3 regions of the Priestia sp. 53B2 genome follow, and region 3 is predicted to be linked to each of the others. Evidence: riboswitches for the same ligand, from Rfam matches in the RefSeq annotation. Region 3 holds a riboswitch; each other region holds the start of a gene.
The links. A riboswitch is a leader RNA that binds a small molecule or an ion and turns the genes downstream of it on or off. The one in region 3 is predicted to bind S-adenosylmethionine.
Positions count from the first base shown of each region.

Region 1: it holds a riboswitch for S-adenosylmethionine, as region 3 does, so the genes downstream of both, ACN6NE_RS04395 (hypothetical protein) here and ACN6NE_RS03595 (BMP family lipoprotein) in region 3, are expected to answer to the same signal.
Region 2: it holds a riboswitch for S-adenosylmethionine, as region 3 does, so the genes downstream of both, mtnW (2,3-diketo-5-methylthiopentyl-1-phosphate enolase) here and ACN6NE_RS03595 (BMP family lipoprotein) in region 3, are expected to answer to the same signal.

Region 1 covers NZ_JBLZXA010000008.1:198,555-202,749, reverse strand. Annotated here, with positions in the region: gene ACN6NE_RS04415 (glycosyltransferase family 2 protein) at 1-757, shown strand, start outside; gene ACN6NE_RS04410 (hypothetical protein) at 867-1,307, shown strand; gene ACN6NE_RS04405 (GNAT family N-acetyltransferase) at 1,388-1,834, shown strand; gene ACN6NE_RS04400 (hypothetical protein) at 1,847-2,143, opposite strand; SAM riboswitch class I at 2,265-2,366, shown strand; gene ACN6NE_RS04395 (hypothetical protein) at 2,436-2,774, shown strand; gene ACN6NE_RS04390 (DUF1540 domain-containing protein) at 2,876-3,034, shown strand; gene alaP (alanine permease AlaP) at 3,352-4,195, shown strand, end outside.
Region 2 covers NZ_JBLZXA010000020.1:607,869-612,063, reverse strand. Annotated here, with positions in the region: gene ACN6NE_RS17225 (2-hydroxy-3-keto-5-methylthiopentenyl-1-phosphate phosphatase) at 1-600, opposite strand, end outside; gene mtnW (2,3-diketo-5-methylthiopentyl-1-phosphate enolase) at 597-1,841, opposite strand; SAM riboswitch class I at 1,921-2,027, opposite strand; gene ACN6NE_RS17215 (pyridoxal phosphate-dependent aminotransferase) at 2,158-3,330, opposite strand; gene ACN6NE_RS17210 (carbon-nitrogen family hydrolase) at 3,443-4,195, shown strand, end outside.
Region 3 covers NZ_JBLZXA010000008.1:55,003-59,197, reverse strand. Annotated here, with positions in the region: gene ACN6NE_RS03615 (cyclase family protein) at 1-99, shown strand, start outside; gene ACN6NE_RS03610 (GNAT family N-acetyltransferase) at 96-938, shown strand; gene ACN6NE_RS03605 (YjgB family protein) at 966-1,538, opposite strand; gene ACN6NE_RS03600 (hypothetical protein) at 1,961-2,119, opposite strand; SAM riboswitch class I at 2,452-2,558, shown strand; gene ACN6NE_RS03595 (BMP family lipoprotein) at 2,634-3,644, shown strand; gene ACN6NE_RS03590 (ABC transporter ATP-binding protein) at 3,727-4,195, shown strand, end outside.

The sequences.
Region 1 (4,195 bases), 140 kb from region 3:
TGTAGGACATCAAAATGCTTTGCTCGCAGGACTAGAAGCAGCCCATAAGCAATCTGACTGCGTCATTTCCATTGACGCAGATTTGCAAGATGATATCAGCGTCATTCGTACTTTTGTGGAGAAATATTGGCTCGGGTATGAAGTCGTATATGGTGTTCGAGACAGCAGAGAAACCGATACATTTTTTAAACGAACCACGGCAGTAGGGTTTTACCGTTTTATGAATAAGCTAGGAATTCAGCTCGTTCAAAATCACGCTGATTTTCGTCTCATGAGCAAACGTGCTCTTGGCGAACTCATGAAATATAAAGAAGGAAACGTTTTTTTACGAGGCCTTGTACCATTAGTAGGATTTCGCTCCACGGAAGTCACATATGACCGAAAAGAACGGATGGCGGGCGAATCAAAATATCCGTTAAAGAAAATGCTTGCTTTTGCATTTGATGGGATTACATCTTTTAGCGTAGCGCCGATACGCTTATTAACGCTGCTTGGAGGAGCTTCTTTTCTCTTTAGTATTGCGTTTGGTATTTATGCGCTGATTCAAAAATATTTAGATCATACGCAAATCGGCTGGACGTCTCTTATTTTATCAATTTGGCTTGTAGGCGGCCTGCAGCTAATGGGAATGGGTCTTGTCGGAGAATACATTGGCAAAATTTTCAACGAAGTGAAACAGCGTCCTAAATATGCGATTGAAAGAGATTTATATACAAAACACTCATTAGACAAACACAAAGATTTGCTTATGCATTAATTTAAGAAGCTTCTCCTAAATGGAGAGGCTTTTTTTGTTAAAGCGTTTATCATAATTTTTAAGTTAACAGGAAATGCTACTACTAAAATTTCTAAGGAGATCAAAATCTATGAAAAGACTATTTTATACAGTCAGCACTTTTTGTTTTGTTTGGCTTGCTTTTGCAGCCATTCATGTCAGCGCTCTTTCGATTGAGAAGCTTCCAATGAAGAAATCATCTGAACAATGGTCGGTTGAACTGACAAAAGCGAGCATGACGGGAGATAATCAGCTAAAGTGGAAAAATAACGTCTATCATACATATGGATTAACCGTTGAAAACATTGGAAAAGACGTAGAGCGCGTGCAGGTCCAAGCTTTTCGACACGAAGGAAAAAATAAGGCGAAATACAGCTTGTTTTCTCCTATTGAAAGGTCTAACTTAAGCAAAAGCGGTCAGCGTTTTCGCTATGCGAATTTTGCTGTTCCTGGAAAAGCGGCAGGTTTAGACATCATGATCAACTGGACGGACGAACAAGGTAATCATCAAGAGCAATTTGAATTTAAATAAAAGTCTTCGCTTAGGCGAAGACTTTTTTTGCAGGAATTTATCTCTGCATGTGGAAAACGAACACGAAAGGAGAGATCGTAATGATTGTAAAAGCTACTGAAGAAGAATTACAGGAAATTCGAACGAAATCTGCTGGTGCGCTGTTTGAAGGAACAATGAAGCAGTTTCATCCGTCAACTGAACGCGTAAATGAACTAGTTGGTAGTGCCCTTGAAAAAGGCTGTTATTATTTAGTTTCGAGACAAGAAAATAAACTCGCAGGCTGGGTTCTTGTCGGCCCATCTGCCGACTTCTTTTCAAAAGAAGAAATTGGCTTTATTTACGAATTATATGTTGTACCAGAATACCGCGGGCAAGGTCTAGCCAAGCCGTTAATGCAAAAAGCAATTGATGAATTGTCTATCAAAGGGTACCGTGAAATCAGACTCAGCGTTCATGCTGGGAATTTTGCACAGCATGTGTATCGTGAACTTGGATTTGTAGATAAACAAATATCAATGAGCCTGCAGGTGGTAAAATGTCCGTAACGTTAGTGAATGTCAGCGAGTCCATAAAACATAAGATGTTATACATGCGATGAGGTTTGGTAATGAAAGTAAAAGTAAATAAGTAGCCCAAACAGAGCCTTTATCTAGTACTTCAACGGCTCCTCCACCTATATTGTCTGAGGAGGGGGGATCTTCAAGCGCGTTCATAATCAAAGCTGCCGCTGCTAAAATAATCCCTCCAATGCTTCCCGTTGTTTTGACAATTGCAATATGGAAAGTAGATGAAAAAGCAATAGTAAGAAGCAGCAGCAAGCTTCCCAAAAAAGCAGATAACAGATATCGTTTCATGTGCTCACCATCCTTTATGAAAGCATACCATATTTTACTTCTTTTTTCTTTTTATTGAAAAGCTATTGACGTAACTTATAAAACATATTAGAATAGTCAGAAATAATTTAAAAACGGAATATTCTTATCTAGAGAGGTGGAGGGACTGGCCCTTTGAAGCCTCAGCAACCACAATTATTGAATGGTGCTAATTCCAGCATAGCCTAGCTCTGACAGATAAGAAGAGGAATCTTTTTCTATGATGAAATCCTCTTCTTAGGAAGAAACATTTCGTATAGAAAAGGTGAGGACATTGAACAATAGACAAACAGCGTTAAGCACTGATGATTATTTAGATCTATACTTATTAGCCAAAGAAATAAAAGACGAAACGTGGCAGCATGAAATTTTAGCGGTCCTAAAAACGAGGCAAAATCGCTCATTTGAAGACAAACAATCTGCACTCGTTCAAGAGATATGGGAAGATTTTAAACAGTTAAATGAAGATATTTCTTTTACGTATCGCTTGATTCAAGAAGAACCAACTAACGAACAATTTCAGGCTAAATTAAGCCGCTTGAGAGAAAGACGGATCACGCTGAGCCGTGAGTTATATTTAGCTAAAAAACAGTATGTTGAACACACGCAATAAAAAAATCTGCTTGATAAACAAGCGGTTTTTTTTACGTGAAAATGTTAGAAGTGCTATATTTCGGGTAGTAAATAGATAAGACAAGAAAAGGAGGGATAACCGTGGCCCAAGGTGTATTATGTGAAGTGAATGAGTGCATGTATTGGAAATCCGGAAATAAATGCAGTGCAGAGTCCATTTACGTTGTGAGTCCTGAAAGTAGTCACCATGTTTCTGGAATGGAAGAACCTGGCTGTAAAACTTTTGAACCCGCGAGATAAATGCTAGTTTTTATAAAAAAGCATAAAATGAACGATGCGCTGACGGAGTTGAGTCGGCGTTTTTCTATTTTTAAAAAATACTATTACTTAAGTGCAATAATAAATACATATTAAAAAAGCAGGGCCTATGTCTAATTGTGCGTTTAAACAAAATGATAAGATAATTTTTTTGTTTTTCGACAAAAGAAAAGTGAGAGAAAGGTGATAGAATACAAATATACAGCCTAGCTGTCTTTTAGCACAAACTTATATGAAAGCGCTAACAAAAAAGGCTGTGTTCATCTCGTTTTGACAGATTGGAAAAAGGGGAGACGTTTATGCAGGGGAAAACTCAGGGGAAAGAATTGAAACGCGGGTTAGAAGAAAGACATGTGACGCTGATGTCCTTAGGAGCAGCCATAGGGGTAGGACTGTTTCTTGGATCTGCATCTGCTATTAAATTAGCAGGACCAGGAATATTATTGGCGTACGGATTTAGCGGAATGATTATGTTTTTTATTATGAGAGCACTTGGAGAAATGGCGATTCAAAAACCTGTTGCAGGTTCATTCAGCAAGTACGCACGCGACTACTTAGGGCCGCTTGCTGGTTATTTAACAGGTTGGAACTACTGGTTTTTATGGGTTGTAACATGTATGGCTGAAATTACAGCCGTTGGTATTTATATGGGGTATTGGTATCCGGATGTACCAAACTGGATTTGGGCTTTATCGGCGCTTGTCATCATGACAACGGTTAACTTCTTAGCTGTTAAGGCATATGGTGAACTGGAATTTTGGTTTGCACTTATTAAAATTTTAGCGATTGTATTAATGATTGCCGTTGGATTATTAATGATTGTGTTTGGAATCGGCAACGGCGGCGTTGCGACTGGTATCAAAAACTTGTGGGACAATGGTGGACTGTTCCCGAACGGATTCAAAGGTATTTTGCTGTCGCTGCAAATGGTCATGTTTGCGTATTTAGGAATTGAAATGATCGGCGTTACCGCGGGAGAAGTGAAAAATCCCGAAAAATCTCTAGCAAGAGCGATTGATTCTGTCTTTTGGCGTATTCTGATTTTCTACGTCGGTGCGTTATTTGTCATTATGTCGATTTATCCGTGGCAAGAAATTGGTTCACAGGGAAGCCCGTTTGTATTAACATTTGAAAAAATCGGCA
Region 2 (4,195 bases), on a different contig from region 3:
ACGATACGGTAGAGATAGCTCTTCGCATTTTTTAATTAAAAAGTCACGTGCAATGACCGTATCAGCTAATTTGGCAGCCTGCAAATCCGTAATTGAATCGCCAATAACAACCGTATGATCTCTTTCATCTGCAAGATGGCGAATAATCGTTGGCTTACAGCAGCCGCAGTCATTTGTACACTGTTTATCACATGTATGAGGCCACGTAATGGAAATATGCTCACCGGAAAAATCAGATCCGTTGCAGTAGAGCATTTCCTCTGCAACTCGATTTCCCAAAAGTGGTTTTACAAAAAAGTCAATTCCTCCGCTTACAATATAAAGCGGAATATGGTGCTCTTTTGTATAGGCAATAAAATCATCAAATCCATCTCGAATAGCAGACGTCTCTAAAATATAAGAAATAATATCTTCCTTTAATTCCACGGGGAGCAAGGCAAACATTTGCCCTACTCCTTCTTGAATGGAAACGCGCTGTGCCAACACGTCGTCTTTAATACTTTCCCACTCCGGAGGAGCAAATTGTTTCATAATAGCAATAATGTTATCGCTATTTGTAATTGTTCCATCAAAGTCACAAAAGATTTTTAACGATGTCATGCTTTCACCTCTACTGTTCCCCATAGTTGCAAAGCTTTTTGCAACTCTTTTGATTCTTCAGCTTTTTCGGCTAATGTTTGATGAGAGAGTACTGCATCTATCGCCGCACGGAATGCTTTTCCTCCTCCGATAGCTCCGTCTGGATGACCGTGAACTCCGCCTCCTGCATTAATAATGCTGTCGATTCCAAAGTCCTTCACAAGCTGCGGTACCATTCCAGGATGAATTCCTGCTGAAGGAACCGGGAAAGATTGCTTATACTTGTATACAGGACGCGTTAATTCGTAGGCAATGCCTGTCGTATCTTCAAGAGAAAGCGCTACGCTTCCGTATGGTGATGGAAACAGTGAGAAATCTGCTCCGGCTAAACGCAATAGCTTTCCAAGCAGTAATGAATTTGAAAAACCGTAAAACTCTGATGGCGTAAGCGCTCCGCTAACAGCTGGGTGTGCCATAATCGGCAAGTTAATTTCATCATCTTCTCGAAGTCCCTGCAGTACGTCTAACCCGTAAGCAAATACGTTGAATAAAAGAGCATCGGCTCCTAGCTCAGCTGCTTTTCTCGCTTTTTCTTTTAATTCAAACGTTCGTCCCGTTAAATTAACAGCATACAGCGTGCGGTGTCCCGTTTTTTCGTATACTTCATTCAGTACTTTTTTTCCTTCTGTAACGCGAGCTTCAAAAGGTGTTCGTTCACTATCAAACAAAATCTCGTCGTCTTTAACCAAATCCACTCCGCCAAGCGCTTGCTCACGCAGCTGAGTTGTTAAGTACGTCATATCTCTTCCAATCACGCCTTTAAAAATACTCATCACAAGCGGACGGTCATAAACGCCTAGTTTCTCTCGGATACCTTCTATTCCAAAGCGCGGTCCTGGGAATTCAGCTAATAATTCATCAGGAAAATCCAAGTCTAATAATTTCACTTTTCCATCAAGCGATAGTTTTCCAAAAACCGTAACTAAAATAGCCGGTAAATCTCTTGAAAAGTTGGCAGTTGGATAAGCAATTTTGACAATAGCCTGCTTAATTTCTCCGCCTAAATAGCCGTTTACACGTTCGCAATCTTGAAGCTCAGTTACGGACACGACGCGCCCTTTATGCTTTTGAAGCTGCTGTTGATCTAAAAGCGGCAGATCTGTCCATGAGCCGACGGTTAGTCCTAAAGCGATTCCTTCCGCTTTTTTATGAAAATTTCCTTTATTATCATGTAGTAAGTAGCTTGCAACGATTTCGCTCATTATGCTAAAAACTCCCTTGCTGTTTAATATCGTTAATAAAAAAACCTCTTCTGTAATTAAGAAGAGGCTTTCGTTGCTCTTCTTATCTCTCAGCTGCTGCTGCAAGAATTAGCACCGTGCTTAACATGCGTTAAGTCGGTTGCCGGGCTTCATCGGGCTAGTCCCTCCACCTACTCTTAATAAGAAAGTTGCTATTTATTTAAATTGAATTCGTAGATTATATACTAAATAAAAAATACCGCTAGGATTTATCGGTTATTAATCTCGTTAACTTCTTACATATTAAGCCAACTCAAAAAGGATTGTCAATGCGTTTTTAAAATAAATTTAATTTTTTTATTCGAGATACAGCTTCTCTCATGCGCTCTTCATCCGTCAGCAGTCCTACGCGCACATAGCCTTCACCATATGTTCCAAAGCCTACTCCAGGCGCCACTACAACGTGGGCTTTTTCAAGAAGTAAATCTGAAAACTGTTCAGAAGTATATCCTTCAGGAACTTTTAGCCATGCAAAAAAGGAACCCGCTGGAGATGTAACATCCCAACCAATTTCTCGAAGCCCTTGAATAAAGGTATTGCGTCTAGATTCATAGCGCTTAACTAAATCATTCACACATTGTTGAGGTTCCAACAGAGCTGCGGCTGCTGCCTCTTGAACCGCCCCAAAGAGACTGACATACATATGATCTTGAAGAAGATTAATAGCTTCTACTACACTTTCATTTCCTACAGCAAATCCAACTCGCCATCCCGCCATGTTATACGTTTTAGAAAGAGTATAAATTTCAATTCCCGTCTCTTTTGCACCAGGAGTCTGTAAAAAGCTGATTGGCTTTTTACCATCAAATCCAATTGCTCCGTATGCAAAGTCGTGTACCACACAAATATCGTGCTTGGCAGCAAATGCCACGGTGTCTTCAAAAAATTCTGCCGTTGCCACTGCACCAGTAGGATTATTCGGATAGTTTAAAAACATGAGCTTTGCCTGTTCTTTAGCACTTTCACTTATCTCTTCGTATACGGGTAGAAAATGATTTTCAGCCGTGAGCGGCATCACTTCCATCTTGGCTTTTGCAAGCTCTACTCCAGACCAGTAATCAGGATATCCAGGATCCGGAACCAGCACCGTATCTCCAGGGTTTAATAAGCACTGCGGAATTTCAACAAGTCCACCCTTTCCGCCAAACAAAATAGCTACTTCTTTTTCAGGATCCACATCAACACCATATTCTCGCTTATAAAAAGTCGCAACGGCCTCTTTTAAAAACTTGTGCCCCCGAAATGGAGAATATTTATGATGCATAGGATTAGCACTTGCTTTTTGCAGTGTTTCTACAATATGTGAAGGAGTAGGCTGATCAGGATTTCCCTGCCCTAAGTTAATAACGTCGTGCCCTTGGGCCATTACTTTTCCTACCTTGCCTACAAGTGATGCAAAAAATTGTTTTGGTAAACTTTTTAATAGTTCCGATTGCTCAAATTGTTTCATCATCGCACACCTTCTCAAAAAATTCTTGAAATTCTAGTCACAAATAATATATTGTAATACTCAACTTGTAAAGTCATTTTTTTCAACTACTAAAAAAAGGACGGATGATAAAGTGAGTGTAAAAATTACGTGTTTGCAGCTTGATATTGCGTTTGGAAACCCAACTAAAAACCGAAAATATATCGAACAAAAAATGACGGAAGCCCTGAAAGAAAACCCTGATATCCTTGTACTTCCTGAGCTATGGGATACAGCTTATGATTTGACCCGGCTAGACGAAATTGCAGATGATGAAGGGCAGCAAGCCAAGCAATTAATCTCTCAGTTTGCTAAAACGAACGAAGTAAATATTGTGGCAGGTTCGATCGCGAAAAAAACAGAGCAAGGCGTCACAAATACGATGTATATTTTTGACCGAAAAGGTCGTGAAGTATCACAATACAGTAAACTGCACTTATTTAAATTAATGGATGAACACCTGTATTTAGAAGCAGGAACAGCAAAAAATCTTTTTACACTTGAACAGTCACTGTGCGCAGGAGTTATTTGTTACGATATTCGTTTCCCAGAATGGATTCGGGTTCATACTAGCAGCGGAGCAGAAGTCTTGTTTGTTGTCGCTCAGTGGCCGGCTCCAAGACTTGCTCACTGGAAAGCCCTGCTCATTAGCCGTGCAATCGAAAATCAATGCTATGTAATCGCGTGTAATCGTGTAGGCCAAGATCCTAATAACACATTTGCCGGACATTCCTTAGTCATCGATCCGTGGGGAGAAATAATCGCTGAAGCTGGCGATAGCGAAGAACTTTTAAGTGCTGACGTTAACCTGGAACTTGTAAAAGAAATTCGCAAACAAATTCCTGTC
Region 3 (4,195 bases):
CAACTAACGGAGTCCTTTTTATTTTACGCCGTGCCTCCTAAAATAAAAGGAGTTGGAACGTTTCCGGTAAGAGCATTTGCCGAGGTAGAAAGAAAATGATCCAGTTACATAGATATATAGAAGTGCAGGAGTTTAAAAACCATGTAGAACCGCTTTTAGCGAAAAATGAAATTCTTCATAACTTAGCGCTTGGCATTTTACACAGCTTAAATGAAAGCAGCAAACCAAATTTTATGGGTGTTATTTTAAAAGACAGCTGTGTTGCGCTAGTATTACTGCAAACCCATCCTAAGCAAATCATCCTGTCTCAAATACAGAAGCTAACGGAGCGTGAACTAAGCGAAGCGGCGGAGCTGTTACAAGAAATCGACATACCGGGCTTAGTTGGAGAAAGACAAACAGTTTTATATCTTTCTCAAAAACTAGCAACGCTAAAAAATCAAGAAGCTTCTTTGAAAATGGATCAGCGTATTTACCGGTTAGACAAAATAAAAAAAGCTGCGGATGCTGAAGGAATGCTGGTAAAAGCAAGGTTGGAGCACCTTTCGCTCGTAACGGAGTGGGTTCGAGAGTTTATGTATATCATTGGGGAGCCTATATCGAAAGAACAAGCTGTCAAAACAGGAGAAGCTTTTATTAAAGCAGGACGGTTATTTTTATGGGAAGTGAATGGCAAGTACGTATCCATGGCAAATGCCGCGCGTCCAACAGCTCATAATATTACGATTAACTATGTGTACACGCCTCTTGAAGCACGTAAAAAAGGCTATGCCTCAAGCTGTGTGTCCGCACTTTCTCAGCTTATGCTAGACGAAGGGTTTCAAACAACAAGTCTATACACAGATATGACAAATCCTACGTCTAACAAGATTTATATGGAGATTGGGTATGAACACGTAGCCGATTCAGCATTGGTTTTATTTCATGAAAAAAAGTAGCAGGCTGTCTGCTACTTTTTCTATTACTTAAGGCTTTTCAACTAAGTTTACGTGATTTAACGTTTTGGTATCGTCAAAAATAAATTCAAGATCATAGGCGCCGGCATGATACGTGTACTTTGTTTGAGTCGCACCATCACCTTTTACTTTACTTGTAAAGTTCGGCTGACCTAATTCTTTCTTTAAGTTAGCTTGCGTGATGGAGCCTAGATTTGTTTGACGCTCTACATTTGTACCAAAATAGCGGATTTCGTTAATGACGTTATTTTGGTCATAGCCAAATGCATATCCAGGGTGACCCATTTCCGCATGATAGTAGTCAAAGTTGTTTGATGAACCTTCAGGCGGCGGACCGAACTGATCACGGACATCTTGACGAAGGCTTTTACCAATTTTTAAGTCTGCTGTTAAGCGTGGCACTTCACCTTGCACCGCCGCATTATAAATTTCATTAATGTTTTTTACAGCTGTTTGACTGCTTGTTTCTTGAGAGGTAGCTGCATGTGTTGGTGTATCAAACTGAGCGACAGGAGCAAATCCAAAAGCAGCAATTCCTGTAATCGTTGCAGCAGCAGCTGCTTTTGATAATCGCTGTTTCATTTTTACAATTTTTCCTCCTTAGTATATATGGATTTAGCAACTCTGGCCCACCTAAAGGGCAGGTGGGTCGGAGCTGCTAGACCTAAGCGTTTGCCGCCCTCCCTTGCGGGGCAGGCAGCATCCGCATAGGTGAACCCTTGTGGGAGTAGTCAAGGAGTCTTAGTTGAGTTGGTAACTGATATATATAATTTAACACGTCTTTTAGAATGTAAACGTCAGTTAAAGTAAAAAGTAAAAAACAATTCATTTATCATAGGTGAAAAGATTGGTTTCTATTCCTTTATTAGGTAAAAAACGTAATATAGAGAGGATTCTAATTCATTATAAAATATTAGGTATTAACCGAGATTACTATATACTAAAGCAACTAAAAGAAAACACCACCCTATGAATACAAGGTGGTGTTTTTTAGTTAGATTATCTTACCTTAGTTTTGCTCTTGCTATCCCTGTTACTGCAATACTAGTAATAAAAATAACTACGATTTCAACATTGGTTGGGGTATCAAAAAATATTTTTGATACCGCCAAAGCGATAATGAATCCAAGGGCTACTCCAGATAATTCTTTTATCAATTTCAACGTTAACACCTCTTAAAAAATATCGCTGAGGAAAAGTCTAACATTCTTGGTGAAGTGATTTCAATCGATAGTGGATTAACAAAAGAGATATAATAAAAGTGCTCTGCTACACATGACCCTTCTAGAAGACTAGCAGACTTACCGTAAGCGCTTTGCTAGGAGGAAGGAATACGATGATTAATTTAGAAGATTGATCTGTATTTTAGTAGACTAAAACCGTATAATCCTATCTGTTTTTAAAGTTTTTTTGCGTGAAAAAGAAAAATAATATTGACAATTGTTAAAAAACTATTAATATTGACTATATTACATAAAACAAATAGCTATTGTTTTCCTTATCAAGAGAGGTGGAGGGACTGGCCCTGTGAAACCCGGCAACCGCTGTCTATGACAGAATGGTGCCAAATCCTTAAGAACAGTATGTTCTTGAAGATGAGGAAGAGACGTTTGGTTAACGAGCTCTTCCTTTTTATAAAGGAAGAGCTTTTTTTATATTATAGGGGGAGTAAGTTAAATGAAGAGATTTCTTATTTTAGCAGTTGCGCTTGTACTACTCGTAACTGGCTGTCAGTCCAAAAGCACAAAAAGTAGTGGAAGCGAAGAGGAAGGAAAGAAGCGAATTGCTCTTGTTTTACCTGAAAAGATTGGGGTTAACCCGTTTTTTCAACAAATGGATGATGGAGCAAAACGCGCTGGGAAGAAGTATAACATTGATGTAAAGACAATTGAGTCTACGGATCAAGCAGCCATTGAAAGTAACTTGCGTGCTGCCGTAGCAGAAAACTATGACTTGATTATTACATCTTCTTTTGAATCCGAAGATGCGTTGAAAAAAGTAGCTCAAGAAAACCCGCAGCGTCAATTTGCGATTATTGATACAGTGGTCGATTTACCAAATGTAAGAAGCGTTGTATTCCGTGAACAAGAAGCTTCATATCTATTAGGAGCAGCGGCAGGATTGGTTACAAAAACGAATAAAGTAGGAATGGTTGCAGCTGATGATATTCCATTATTAAAAAAATGGACGGTAAGTTTTAAAGAAGGATTACAATCAACAAATCCAAAAGCAGAGTTTCTAGTAAACTATGTTGGAAGCTTCTCCGATCCAGCTAAAGCAAAAGAACTTGCTATTTTACAGGCTTCAAAAGGAGCTGACTTTATCGCCGGAGCTTCAGCGGTAGGCGACTTGGGTGTATTTGAAGCAGCAAAAGAAAAGGGTTTTTATACGGCAGGCCAAGATATTGACCGCACGGAAGTAGATCCTGAGCATATCGTTTTATCGCAGTTAAAAGGATCTGATGCGGCAGCTTATGAAACGGTAGAAGCACTGGCAAATGACAAATTTAAATCGGGCGTAGTGACATACGGCTTAAAAGAAAAAGGTGTTGGGTTAACGTATGTGACTCAAGACAGCAAGACGCCTCTTAATGACTTTGTAGGGCAAGATGTAATTGAACAATTAAAAGAAATTAAAGATTCGATTATTGATGGAAAAACAGTGGTAAAAGATCCGTTAGCAAAGTGAGTTGAAAAGAGAAGTCGAGTAAGGCTGGCTTCTCTTTCTTATTTTTGAAAAAATCCTAATGGGGAAAGGAGCAATGAATAGAATGAGTGAGCTGCTGCAGTTAACGAATTTGACGAAGAAATACGGTTCATTTTTAGCAAATGATAACGTGTCCTTTAAACTGAAAAAAGGCGAGGTCCACGCGCTGGTTGGAGAAAATGGCGCTGGAAAAACGACGTTGATGAGAATGCTTTACGGAATGGAAAAGCCGAGTTCAGGAAGTATTCAGCTACATGGGAAAACCGTCTCGTTTTCATCTCCTGCAGATGCGATCAAAAATGGAATAGGCATGGTGCATCAGCATTTTATGGTTTTTCCTCATTTTACAGTGGCTGAAAACATTGTCTTGGGGCATGAGCCAAAGAAAGGCCTCTTTTTTAATAGAAGGCAGGCGAAAGCAGATGTACAGCAATTAACCCAAACCTATCAAATTTCAGTAGATGTTCATAAGAAAGTAAAACATTGCTCAATTGGAGAACAGCAAAAAATTGAAATTTTAAAAGTGCTGTATC